Regions from separate parts of the Nocardioides sp. zg-1228 genome, predicted to be linked through region 3. Evidence: predicted binding sites of a transcription regulator. Region 3 holds the regulator's gene; each other region holds the start of a gene.
The links. Region 3 encodes LexA, which represses DNA repair genes until DNA is damaged. Its sites were predicted from a motif close to TCGAACANNTGTTCGA; they were not measured.

Region 1: JX575_RS06180 (HNH endonuclease signature motif containing protein) is a predicted target of LexA. The motif match lies at 2,692-2,707, and genes of this name have one in related genera.
Region 2: recA (recombinase RecA) is a predicted target of LexA. The motif match lies at 2,241-2,256, and genes of this name have one in related genera.

The regions. Positions count from the first base shown of each region.
Region 1 covers NZ_CP070961.1:1,284,257-1,288,457, forward strand. The annotation lists gene JX575_RS06160 (ABC transporter permease) at 1-593, opposite strand, end outside; gene JX575_RS06165 (ABC transporter ATP-binding protein) at 668-1,546, opposite strand; gene JX575_RS06170 (LuxR C-terminal-related transcriptional regulator) at 1,691-1,834, shown strand; gene JX575_RS06175 (VOC family protein) at 1,882-2,589, opposite strand; gene JX575_RS06180 (HNH endonuclease signature motif containing protein) at 2,775-4,049, shown strand.
Region 2 covers NZ_CP070961.1:1,726,368-1,730,568, reverse strand. The annotation lists gene JX575_RS08260 (phosphoribosyltransferase family protein) at 1-172, opposite strand, end outside; gene JX575_RS08255 (regulatory protein RecX) at 234-1,061, opposite strand; gene recA (recombinase RecA) at 1,051-2,103, opposite strand; gene JX575_RS08245 (MFS transporter) at 2,322-3,545, opposite strand; gene JX575_RS08240 (DUF3046 domain-containing protein) at 3,572-3,766, opposite strand; gene JX575_RS08235 (class I SAM-dependent methyltransferase) at 3,763-4,201, opposite strand, start outside.
Region 3 covers NZ_CP070961.1:3,409,144-3,413,344, reverse strand. The annotation lists gene JX575_RS16415 (nuclear transport factor 2 family protein) at 16-375, opposite strand; gene JX575_RS16410 (NAD(P)-binding domain-containing protein) at 372-1,190, opposite strand; gene JX575_RS16405 (LysR family transcriptional regulator) at 1,273-2,160, shown strand; gene lexA (transcriptional repressor LexA) at 2,162-2,884, opposite strand; gene JX575_RS16395 (SDR family NAD(P)-dependent oxidoreductase) at 3,013-3,831, shown strand; gene JX575_RS16390 (LysM peptidoglycan-binding domain-containing protein) at 4,024-4,201, shown strand, end outside.

The DNA of each region.
Region 1 (4,201 bases), 1.9 Mb from region 3:
ACCAGCTCGGTCGCCGCGCCACCGGGAAGGAGGCGCTTGAGGTAGGCCAGCTCCTCCGTGCCGGTGATCCCCACCCAGCTCGCGATCGCGATCACCGCGAGGCTGACCGGCAGGGTGGTGACCTGGGCGTGCTCGGGCGAGTTCGTGAGCCCGGCGGTGGCCAGCGCGAGGGCGAGCATCATCGCCGTCGTCGCGAGCACCGCGACGACCAGCAGCGGCACGTGCGCGGGGCTGCGGACCACCGCCCCCAGCACGACCAGGATGGCGACGACCTGGATGAGCGAGATGACCGTGATGGGCAGGACCAGCCCGGCGAGGATGCTCCGGTCGCTCGCCGCGGTCGAGCGCAGTCGCTTGAGGAAGAGGTTCTGCCGGCGCGCGGCCAGGGTGGTCACGGCGGTGGTGTAGAGGCCGAACGCGAGCACGGTGAACATCACGATCCCGGCGACGTAGCCGAGGCTGCCGAGCTCGGAGAAGGTCTCGTGCTGGCGGACGAAGTAGCCGCCGACGGCGACCGGGATGACGAGTCCGGTGACCAGGACGAGCCGGTTGCGAAAGATCTGGATGAGCTCGCTGCGAGCGATCTCGAGCATGGGTGGTTCCCTTCGGGTGTGGGGGCGTACGCCGGTCGGCGGGCGCGGGTGCGGTGGGTGGCGGCGCAGAGGCCTCAGGCCGCATCGAGCGTGCGGAAGACGTCGTCGAGCCGCGTCGGCCCGGCGGCCAGCTCCCGCAGCTCCACCCCGGAGTCGTCCGCCCAGCCCAGCAGCCGGTGGAGGTCCTCCTGCAGGCGGAAGGTCTCGACATGGAAGGCGCCGTTGAGCGCGCCGACGAGGGGCGGCTCGGGCGCGCCGGGGGGGAGCGTGAAGGTGATGACGGAGGGCAGGGACTCGGTGAGCTCGGTGACGGTGCCCTCGCGTCGCAGGGTGCCCTCGTGCATGAGCCCGATGCGGTCCGCGCGCTCCTGCGCCTCCTCCAGGTAGTGGGTGGTGAGCACGATCGTGGCGCCGTCCTCGCGCAGCCGCTCGACGGCGTCCCAGAGCGCGTCGCGGGACTGGATGTCCAGACCCGTCGTGGGCTCGTCCAAGATGACCAGGTCGGGCCCGCCGTAGATCGTCGTGGCGAAGTCGAGGCGGCGCTTCTCGCCCCCCGACAGCTGCGCCACGCGGGTGTCGGCCCGGCGGGTGAGACCGGAGACGTCGAGCAACCGGTCGACGTCGTCCAGCCGCCCGCTCAACGAGCCGACCAGGCCCACCGACTCCCGCACCGTCAGGTCGGCGGAGAAGCCGCTCTCCTGCAGCATGATGCCCATCCGCGGCCGCACCGCGCGCCTGTCCATCGGGCTCTGCCCGAAGATCCGGACCGCGCCGGAGGCGGCCGGCCGGTGACCCTCCACGACCTCGAGGCTGGACGTCTTGCCGGCCCCGTTCGTGCCCAGGAGGGCGTAGAGCTCGCCTTGTCCGACCTGGAACGAGAGGTCCTTGACGGCGGTGAAGTCGCCGTACGTGACGTGGAGGTCGGCGACATCGATGACGGGACTGGTGGACATGGGGATCCTTCGGGTCGAGGTGGTGGTGTGTCATCAGGCTCGTGCTGATGACGGCACCACCGCGTCGGTGAAAGTCACCGATGTGCTCGCCGGATCGTCGGCCTCCAGGGACGGGAGGCGTTGCGGGTCCGGGTCGCGTCGGTGATGACCACCGGGGCGACCTCGCGGGAGGCGGCCTCGCAGCCGTTCCTCAGCCCGCGCACGATCGACGCCCACCTGCGCCACATCTTCCGCAGGCTGGACATCGGCTCTCGCCGCCGCCAGCTCAGGGAGGTGGGACTGTCCTGACCCGGCTCCTGGACGGGCTCAGGCGAGACGACGGGCGATCGACTGCGTCAGCCCCTGCCGGCCGCGGACACGTCGGCGCAGACGACGCCGGTGTTGCCGTCGGGGTCGGCGAGGACGGTGAGCCCGGGCGACTGGGTGTCGTCGACGACCGTCCCGCCCGCGGCGACGGCGGCGGCGATCCGCTCCTCGACCACCTCGAGCGGCACGTACACCTCGACGTGGAGCCGCTGGTGGGACGCGCCCTCGTCGGCGCTGTCGTCGAACCACAGGTTGGGCACGCGTCCGGTGGCGTCGCGGACCTCGTCGCCGGGCGAGCCCCTGCCCTGTGAGTCGGCATCTCCCGTGAGGAGCGCGGCCCACACAGGCGCGACCGTCGCCGAGCGCGAGGTGTCGAGGCCGAGCTCGACCTCGCTGACGGACGCCGGGTCGGCAGTCAGCCCGTGGTCGGCGGCGATGTCGGTGATCCGGCGGGCGAGGTCGATGTCCTGCTGGGTCACCCACTCGACGACGTGCTCGGTGCCCTCGTCGTCGCGGTAGATCGCGTCGCCCGTGACCAGCTCGAGGTCGACGTGCCCGGTGCCGATGCTCACCCTCGGGTGGTGGCCGATCGCGTCGCCCGCCTCACCGATCGCGGTCACGAACCGGACCGCGGCGCCGAAGCCGTCGGTCAGGTAGCGCGCGTGCAGTCCTTGGGCGAGCTTGCGCCAGTCGGTCAGGTCCGCCTCGGCGATCTGGGGCCCCCGCAGCATGTCCATGCGCGCGAACCTACCCCCGATCGGGAGCGCCACACCCGTACGACGACGCTCGACGGGCGCGCGAATGTCCCTCGGATGGGGGAATGATTGCCGGATCCTTGATCGAAACTTTGTTCGAATAGAGCCCGAATAGCGGTAGGATCGAGCGACGCTCGAACGACGCCGACGGGGGAGGAGGACCATCAGTGGCCCACCCGATCCTCGCTGCCGCGGGCATCATCGACGAGACGCTCAAGAGCGTCGCGGACGCCAACCCGACGTTCATGTCGACGTCCGACAAGGCCGCCGCGTTGGGCGAGCTGATCCGGCTCGAGACCCGGCTGGCGGAGCTGAGGTTGCGGGTGCTGGCTGGCGCCGGTGACGTGGCCGCGGGTGCGGCCGCCCGCGACGCCGCCGGCTGGCTCGCGTGGGCCACGCTGTCGCGTCCCGAGGACGCCCGCGCCGACCTGCGCCTCGCGTCGGCGGTCGACCGGCGCTGGCCGGTGGTCGGTGCCGCGCTGCGGGAGGGGTCGGCCAACCTCGCCCAGGCCCGCGTCATCGTGCGGGCGCTGGACAACCTGCCCGACACCGTCCCCGGCGACGTCCTCGCCGCTGCCGAGGGCGCCCTGGTCGGCCACGCCGCGACCCTGGACCCGCAGCGGCTCGCGAAGGTCGGCCGACACATCCTCGCCACCGTCGCCCCCGAGGTCGTCGACGACGCCGAGGCCCGGCGGCTGGCCGAGCTCGAGGCCGAGGCGCACCGCAAGACCCGCACCACCGTGCGCCGGCTCGGTGACGGCACCACCCGGATCACCTCGCTCGTCCCCGACGCCGTCGCGCACCGGTTCGTCACCTACCTCACGGCGTACACCAACCCCCGCCGCGACGACGGCACGACCGCCCCTGCCGCGGGAGACGCGGTCGGACGGCTCCCGCACCCGCGCAAGCTCGGCGAGGCGTTCTGCCGGCTCCTCGAGGCCGTCGACCCGCGCCGCCTCCCGGTCCACGGCGGCGACGCCACCACCCTCGTCGTCACGATCGGTCTCGACTCACTGCGTGCCGACCTCGCCACCGCCGGGCTCATCGCCCCGGCCGTGCCCGGCGACGCCGACGGGCCGGCGGGGTCCGGGGACATGATCACCGCCGTCGAGGCCCGCCGACTCGCGTGCAGCGCGAGGATCCTGCCCGCCGTCCTCGGCGGCCCCTCGGAGGTCCTCGACCTCGGCCGCACCCGCCGCCTGTTCAGCCCCGCCCAGCAGCGCGCCCTGCTCATCCGGGACCGCACCTGCCGCGGCGAGGGCTGCGACATCCCCGGCACCTGGGCAGAGGCCCACCACTGGAACCCCTGGCTCTCCGGCGGCCGCACCGACCTCGACGACGGCGTCCTGCTCTGCAGCCACCATCACCACCGCGCCCACGATCCGGCGTACAACGCTGCGCGCCTCCCCAACGGCGACGTCCGCTTCACCAGGAGGACGTGAGGGTCATCGCCGTTTGACCGACGATGTCTCCGCTCGCCTGGGCACGCTCGTGTCACGTCTTCTCGGAGTTCGACCCGTCGCGAGATCGAACGTCGCATAATGCCGATCACAGGTGCTCGGTGCTCCGAGGGCGGGAGCCACCTGTGCCGCGA
Region 2 (4,201 bases), 1.7 Mb from region 3:
CGGAGATGTTCTTCACCGCCAGCGCGTATCCGAGCCCCATGCCGAGGGCGAGTCCGCCCCGGGCGATCGCGAGGATCATGTCGGGATGGAACCCCGAGTCGGCCACCTCCTGGGCCAGCTCGCGCGTCGCCGTGCCGAACAGGTCGTAGGTCAGGACCTCGCGCTCGCTCACGGCACCATCCCACCAGAGGCGGTCGCCCGTGGGAGAGGCGGGCCCGCAGCCCGGCCCCGGGTCAGAAGTCGGGGTGGGGCTCGTCGACCTCGGCTGCCCCGGCCAGCGCCTCGCGGACGACGGAGAACGCGAGGCCGGCGGGGTAGCCCTTGCGAGCGAGGAGGCCGGCCAGGCGGCGGGTGGCGACCTGGGGGTCGAGCCCTGCCATCGAGCGCAGCTTCTTGTCGACGAGCGCCCGGGCGGCGATGCGCTGGTCGTCCTCGTCGATCTGCTCGAGCGCGGCCTTGGCGTCGTCGTCGCCGACGCCCTTGCGCCGCAGCTCCTGGGCCAGGGCGCGTGGGGCGAGGCCGCGACTGCGGTGCCGGCTCTCCACCCACTGCCGGGCGTAGGCGGCGTCGTCGATCAGCCCGACCTCGGTGAAGCGGTCGAGCAGGCCGGCGGCGAGGTCGTCGGGCACGCCCCGCTTGGCCAGCTTGTCGGCCAGCTCCTGGCGCGAGCGCGCCTGCCCGGTGAGGGTGTCGAGGAGGATCCTGCGGGCCACCGCCTCGGGGTCGGCCTCGACCTCCGCGGCGGCAGCCTCCTCGCGGGCGAGCCTGGCCGCCTCGCGCTCCTCCCAGGTGCGGGTGCGTCCGCGACCACCCGAGCGACGGCCACCTCGACCCCCACCTCGATCGCTGCCGCGCCCAGCGCGATCGCCTCGGGCAGGGCGATCGGTGCCGGGCTCCGGGGTCTCGGCGCCGGTCCCGGTGGGCGTGGGTGGGACCTTCCCCACCCACGCCTCCACGCCGAGGCCGACGTCGCCGACCCACGACGGGGCCGGCCGGGTCTCCGGCCCGACCGCACCCGACGAGGGTCCGGATGCGGAGCCGGGCGCCCGGTCAGAAGTCATTGACCCCGATGGGCTCGTCGCTCAGGTCGTCGGCGGGCTTGTCGACGGCGGGAGTGACGCCCAGCTTCTCGAGGATGAGCTTCTCGATCTCGTTGGCGAGGTCGGGGTTGTCCTTGAGGAAGTTGCGCGAGTTCTCCTTGCCCTGGCCGAGCTGGTCGCCCTCGTAGGTGTACCAGGCGCCGGCCTTGCGGATGATGCCCGCCTCGACGCCAACGTCGATGAGACCGCCCTCGCGGCTGATGCCCTTGCCGTACATGATGTCGAACTCGGCCTGCTTGAACGGCGGGGCCACCTTGTTCTTGACGACCTTGACGCGGGTGCGGTTGCCGACCATGTCGGTGCCGTCCTTGAGCGTCTCGATGCGACGCACGTCGAGGCGCACCGAGGAGTAGAACTTCAGCGCGCGACCACCGGTCGTGGTCTCCGGCGAGCCGAACATCACGCCGATCTTCTCGCGCAGCTGGTTGATGAAGATGGCCGTGGTGCCGGAGTTGTTGAGGGCACCGGTCATCTTGCGCAGCGCCTGGCTCATCAGGCGGGCCTGGAGGCCGACGTGGCTGTCGCCCATCTCACCCTCGATCTCGGCGCGGGGCACGAGCGCGGCCACGGAGTCGATGACGATCAGCGACAGCGCGCCGGAGCGGACCAGCATGTCGGCGATCTCGAGGGCCTGCTCACCCGAGTCGGGCTGCGAGACCAGGAGCGCGTCGGTGTCGACGCCGAGCGCCTTCGCGTAGTCGGGGTCGAGCGCGTGCTCGGCGTCGATGAAGGCGACGATGCCGCCGGCCGCCTGCGCGCTGGCCACCGCGTGGAGGGCGACCGTCGTCTTTCCGGAGGACTCCGGACCGTAGATCTCCACGACGCGCCCGCGCGGCAGGCCGCCCAGGCCGAGTGCGACGTCGAGGGCGATCGACCCCGTGGGGATCACCTCGAGCGGGGCACGCGTCTCGTCGCCCAGTCGCATGACCGAGCCCTTGCCGAACTGCTTCTCCACCTGAGCGAGCGCGGCATCCAGGGCCTTCTCGCGGTCTGCACCAGCCATTGCAGTGTCCCGTCTTGTCGTCGTGTCGTGAGAGGTACGTCTGCGACGCTAGGGCGAGCCACCGACAGTCCCTGATCAGGACGGTCGAACGCTGTGGACAACCTCGCCCCTCGTCATACCTGTGGAAGCACAGTAGCCCGAACAGGTGTTCGATGTCGGCTCCGGGTGCGGCGTGTCGCGCCCGGTTCGTGAGTGGGCGGGGCGGGGTCGGGAGCAGGTCAGGCGTGGCGGTGGGTGAGGGTGCCCGCGACCAGCACCGCGCCCGCCAGCAGCGCGGCGAACATCGCGAGCACCGGATAGCCGAGCGAGCCGACGATGACGCCGGCGAGCGCGCCTCCCCCGGCGGCGGTGAGCGACATCGCCATGTCGGAGGTGCCCTGCACGTCGGTGCGCGCCTCGATGGGCGTGCGGTCGGCGATCACCGTCGACGCCGCGACGGTCGCGCACGACCAGCCGACGCCGAGCAGGAACAGCCCCGCGAAGATCTGCCACGACGTGCCCTGCGGCGACAGGCCGCACAGCGCGAGCGAGACCAGCAGCACGACTCCCCCGGCGACCAGGACCGCGGCGCGGCCGTAGCGGTCGGCGGCCCAGCCTACGAGCGGCGAGAAGGCGAACATGCCGAGCACGTGCACCGAGATCACGAAGCCGATGACCTCGAGGTGCGCACCGCCGTGCTCCATGTGGAGCGGCGTCATGATCATCACGGTGACCATGGCGGCGTGGGCGCAGGCCATCGCCACCACCGCGGCGCCGACCGCCGGCACGTCGCGTACGACGACGACGAACCGACGCCACGACCGCCCGCGCGGCTCGCGGTCGTCGGGCGCGGCGCCGGCCTCCTGCTGCGCGAGCAGCAACGGGTCGGGGCGCAGCCGCCACCAGACCCACCCCGCCGCGAGCACGAGGACGACGGCACCGATGGCGAAGCCGCCGGTCAGCTCGGGCACGCCGATCGACCGGGCGACGCTCGCGCCCACGCCGGTGAGGTTGGGCCCGGCGACGGCGCCGATCGTGGTGGCCCACACCACGACCGACAGCGCTCGGGCGCGGTGCTCCTCAGTGGCGAGGTCGGTGGCGGCGTAGCGCGAGCCGTTGTTGACCGCCGTCGTGGCGCCGAGCAGCACCGCGCCGAGCAGCAGCACCGCCATCGAGTCGACGACGCCGGCGACGACCGCCAGCACCGCGCCCGCCGCGCCCGCGAGGTAGCCGAGGACGAGCCCGACGCGTCGTCCGCGGCGTCGCATCACCCGCGCCAGGGAGTAGGCCGCCGCAGCCGTGCCGAGGACCTGGAAGGTCTGCGCGAGGCCGGCCATCGTCTCGCTGCCGGAGATGTCACGAGCCAGCAGGGAGGCCGTCGCCACGCCGATGGTCACGCCGACGGCGCCGACGGCCTGCGAGACGACGAGGGTGCGCACCGTGCGCCGCTGCACGTCGGCCACGGAGAGGCCAGCCTCCAGCCGGGTGGTCACCGCTCGCTGTCCGGGAGCTCGAGGTGGCGGCGCACCGCGGACCAGACCTGCTTGGGAGGGATGCCGGCGTCGAGCGCCTCGCGCGTCGTGCGCCCGTCGAGCTCGCGCACGACGGTCAGCTCGGCCCAGGTGCGCGAGTAGTCACGCCCGAGGACCTGGTCGAGCCGCGCCCAGAGCTCCGTGTGCCTCATGGGGACACCCCATCACGGACCGCCGACACCTCGAGCCACGACTCCGACCGCTTGCCCGAGATCTCGCCGCGCACCTCGACCTCGGCCCAGCCGGCACCGAGGACGACGGCGTGCAGGGCGTCGGCACGCCAGTAGGTGAAGTGGCGCCGGTGGCGGATCGACCCGTGCGTCGACCACCCCTCGCCGTCACCCTCCTTGAGGGAGATCCGCAGCAGCCCGCCGGGCCGGGTGACCTCGGCGAGGCGCCCGAGCACCGTCGGCAGGTCCGCCCGGGCGACGTGGAGCAGCGAGGCGTTGGCCCACACGGCGTCGTACGGGCCCTCCGGCGAGGTGAGGTCGTCGACGAGCGGGTCGAGGAGATCGGCCTGCCACCCCCGCTGGCGCAGGAGGTCGACGAAGCCCTGCGAGACGTCCGTACGCCGCACCCGCAGGCCG
Region 3 (4,201 bases):
GTGCACCGGTCCGTGTCAGGACGCGTGCCGGTGGTAGACCTTGTTGGCGATCCGCCAGACGCCGTCGACCCGCACCAGGACGAACATGTCGGTGAAGACGGACTCCCCGTGGCGCAGCGTCATGGTCGCCGTGGCGACGGTCCCTTCGACGCACACCTGGTCGACGGTCCTGCTCCGGTCCGCCTCGTCGGGCGCCGGCGTGCCGTCGAACAACGCGCAGTAGTCGTCCATCGACCAGGAGGTGAAGGTGCCCTCACGCAGCCCTTCGACGTGCGCGGTGGGGAGGAACGCGGTGCGGAACCACGACGGGTCCCCCGTAGCGTGCCCGCGGGCATAGGCGTGTAGCGGCGCCCGCACGTCGTCGATGCCGGTCACGACGTGGCCGTCCGGGTGGAGGCGGACAGCGCCACGGCCGACACGTCGTCGGCTCCGGTCAACCGACCCGTCGTGACGAGGCGGGAGAGCCGGTCGAGCGGGGCCGAGGGTCCTCCCGCAGCTGCGAGGAGCCCGAGGTCCTTGACGAGCGCGTCGACGGTGAAGTGCGCGGTCTGGTCGGGGCGCTCGAGGCGAGGGCGGAGCGATCCCACGGTGTCGCCGAGCCGCCCGAGGGCCAGCACGTCGAGCGCCGCGGTGAGCGGGAGCCCCAGCGCCGCTGCGCCGGCCAGGCAGTCGCGCACGGAGAGCAGCGCGGCGGCCAGCGACGCGTTGGCGACCAGCTTGGCGGCCGCGGCCTCGCGCGGGGTGGCGAACCGGCTCACGCCGCCCAGCACCGGTGTCAGTGCCTTGACCGCTTCCTCGACGTCGGCAGCCGGTCCGCCCGCCAGGAGGCGCAGGGTGCGGGCCCGGACCGCCGGCACGGAGCCGACGACGGGCGCGTGGACGTATCGGCCGCCCGCCGAGGACACGATCGACGCCAGCGCGTCGGCCTCGTCGACTCCGACCGTGCTCGTGACGACGACCAGTCGCCCGGCGAGGTGCTCGGCGACCTGGGCGAGCACCGCGCGACAGGCAGGCCCGTCGTAGACGGCGAGCACGACCGGCCCCGGGCGCGCCAACGCCTCCGGGGCCGTGCCGGCCGTCCCGCCGCCGCCTCTGCTCCACGACGCGACCCGTGCGCCCGCGGACGCAAGGGTCTCTGCCATCGCCCGGCCCATCCGCCCGAGCCCCAGCACCACCACGTGTTCGTTCATGCCTACGACCATGGAACCGGCAGCGGCCTGCGACAAGCGCAGGTGTCGCATCGCTCCATGCGGTCTGCGCATACTTCTCTGCATGGCGTTGACGGCGTGGCGGACCTTCGTGGCGGTGTGCGAGGCCGGCTCCTTCACGGCCGCGGCCGAGGAGCTCGGCTACACCCAGTCGGCGATCTCGCGCCAGGTGGCGAGCCTGGAGCACGACCTCGGCGAGGCCCTGCTCGAGCGCCTGCCGCGCGGGGTCCGGCCGACGGCCGCAGGGCAAGCGCTGCTGCCGCACGCGCGCCTGCTGGTGGGTGAGGCGGCCCGGGCGAGGGACGCCGTACGTCGCGCCCGCGCTGGCGACGCGGTGCCGCTCACCCTCGGCGCCGTGCCCTCCGCCTCCGTGGACCTCGTGCCCCGCACGCTGCGGTCGCTCCCGGCCGAGGGTCCGCGGGTGGCGCTGCGCTCGGACGGCTCGGCCCGGCTGCACGAGCGGGTGCGCACGGGCGACGTGGACGTCGCGGTGGTCACCGACTATCCACCCGGCCTGCCCACGGACCCCGAGGTGCGACGTACGAGACTGCTCGAGGACGAGATGTGCGTCGTCCTGGCCGCGGGGCACGCCCTGGCCGCCGGCCGCCGGCGCGTGCGGCTCACGTCGTTCGCCGACGAGATCTGGGCCGAGGACCACCCCGGCTCGGGCAGCCTGCTCGAGCGGGCCGCGGGCCGGGTCGGGTTCGAGCCCAGGGTCGAGCTGGTGGCGGGCGACCTGCTCGGCAAGGTGGCACTCGTCGCGGCCGGGCTCGCCGTCGCCCTCGTGCCGGCGATGCTGGTGCCGGGCCTGCCGGCGGGCGTCGCCGTACGCCGTCTGGTCGCGCCACCGACCCGCACCGTCTACGCGCTGAGCCGCGAGCGTCGTCCGCGGCCCGGCGTGCAGGAGCTGACGGCGGCGCTGGTCGCCGCCGCGTCCGGCTCCGCGCGGTAGGTCAGAGGCTGCGCAGGACCGCCGTCACCACGCCGAGGATCGTCGCGTCGTCGCCGGGGATCGGGTCGTAGGCGTCGTTGTGGGGGAGCAGCCACACGTGGCCGTCCTTGCGCTGGAACGTCTTGACGGTCGCCTCGCCGTCGATCAGCGCGGCGACGATCTGGCCGTTGGTGGCGGTCTGCTCCTGGCGGATCACGACGTAGTCGCCGTTGCAGATCGCCGCGTCGACCATCGAGTCGCCGGAGACCTCGAGGAGGAAGAGGGTGCCGTCGCCGACGAGCTGCTTGGGCAGCGGGAAGACGTCGGTGACCTGCTCCTCGGCGAGGATCGGGCCACCGGCGGCGATGCGGCCGACGACCGGGATGTTGATCGCCGTCGGCATCGCGTCGCCGATGCCGGTCTCGTCGATCGAGGTCTCCTCGCCGCTCGACATGCTGCGACGGGCGGCCATCACCTCGGGGAGGAACACCTCGAGGGCGCGGGGACGGTTGGGGTCGCGCTTGAGGAAGCCCTTGCCCTCGAGCACGCGCAGCTGGTGGGCGACGCTCGAGGACGACGTGAGGCCGACGGCCTGGCCGATCTCGCGCATCGACGGCGGGTAGCCCTTGGTCTCGATGGAGTCCTTGATCGTGGCGAGCACCCGCTGCTGGCGCGGGGTCAGGCCGGTGGCGTCCGGGGGTCCGTCGGGCATCTCGATGACGTTCTTGTCGTCCTGCTTGGCCATGCGTCCTCCAGTGCGGTTGCCCCCTCCGTCCACGGCTGGTCAGGGAGGAGCTGGTGCGCCCACCGTAGACCGCCCGGCAGGTCAGGATCAAACACCTGTTCGAAGCCGCGTGTCGCTAGGGTCCCGCCATGACGACACGCTCCTCGACACCCTCCTCGACCGGGACCCCCACCGTGAGCGTCGTGACGGGTGGTGCGCGTGGGATCGGTCGCGGCATCGCCGAGCTGATGATCGCCCGCGGCCACCGGGTCCTGATCGGCGACCTCGACGGCGCCGCGGCGACCGCCACCGCCGACGAGATCGGCGCGGTCGCCGGCCTGGCCCAGGACGTACGCGACCCTGCGTCGCACCGGCTCGTGGCGGAGGAGGCGGCTCGCCACGGCGAGCTGACCGCGTGGTTCAACAACGCCGGCGTCGGCGACGACGGCACGCTCGCCGAGCTGGCGGAGGAGCAGGTGCGCCGCTTGGTCGAGGTCAACCTGCTCGGCACGATGTGGGGCACCCGCGCGGCGCTCGCGGCGTTCGGCCCAGCGGGTGGCGACGTCGTCAACGTGGCCTCGCTCGCCGGCCTCGGCCCGGTGCCGGGATACAGCGTGTACGCGGCCACGAAGGCCGCGGTCGTCTCGCTGTCGACGTCCGTCAACGCCGAGTCGCCGCGCGGGGTGCGGGTCCACGCCCTGTGCCCCGACGGGGTCGACACCGCGATGCTCGCCGCGCAGGACCCCGACGGCCTGGGGTCGCAGCTGGTCTACTCGGGAGGCCCGATCCTGGCCGTGGCGGACGTCGCGGCGGCCGCGGTCGAGCTCGTCGGGTCGAGCCGGGTGGTGCGTGCCGTGCCGGGGTGGCGCGGGGGAGTCGTGCGCGGCTCGGCGCTGGCTCCCGGGCTGATGCAGCACGCGGCCGGGCTCTTCGCCGCGCAGGGCCGGCGCGCCATGAAGCGCCGCTGACGTCTCCACCTGGGGAAGCCCCGAACATTTGTTCGACGAGGTGCTTGCGTCGTTCGAACACGTGCTCTACCGTCGTACACATGTTCGATCGAACGTCTGATCGACCACCGGTGGCCGAGGCCACTGTCGGTGGGTCCGACTAGACATTCGCTCGACAGAGACGACCGGCTGATTCTTCCCCAGGAGGCCACCATGAGCACCCTCAGCCTTTCCCCCGCTTTCGCCCCGGCTGCTGCCCAGCGCCGCTCCACCGTGCGGCTGACCCGCCGTGGCCGGCTCGTGGTCTTCCTGACCTCGCTGTTCCTCGCCCTCGCCGTGGCATTCGTCCTCGCCGGCGGCGCGGTCGGCACCGGCGAGGCCGGCCAGCCCG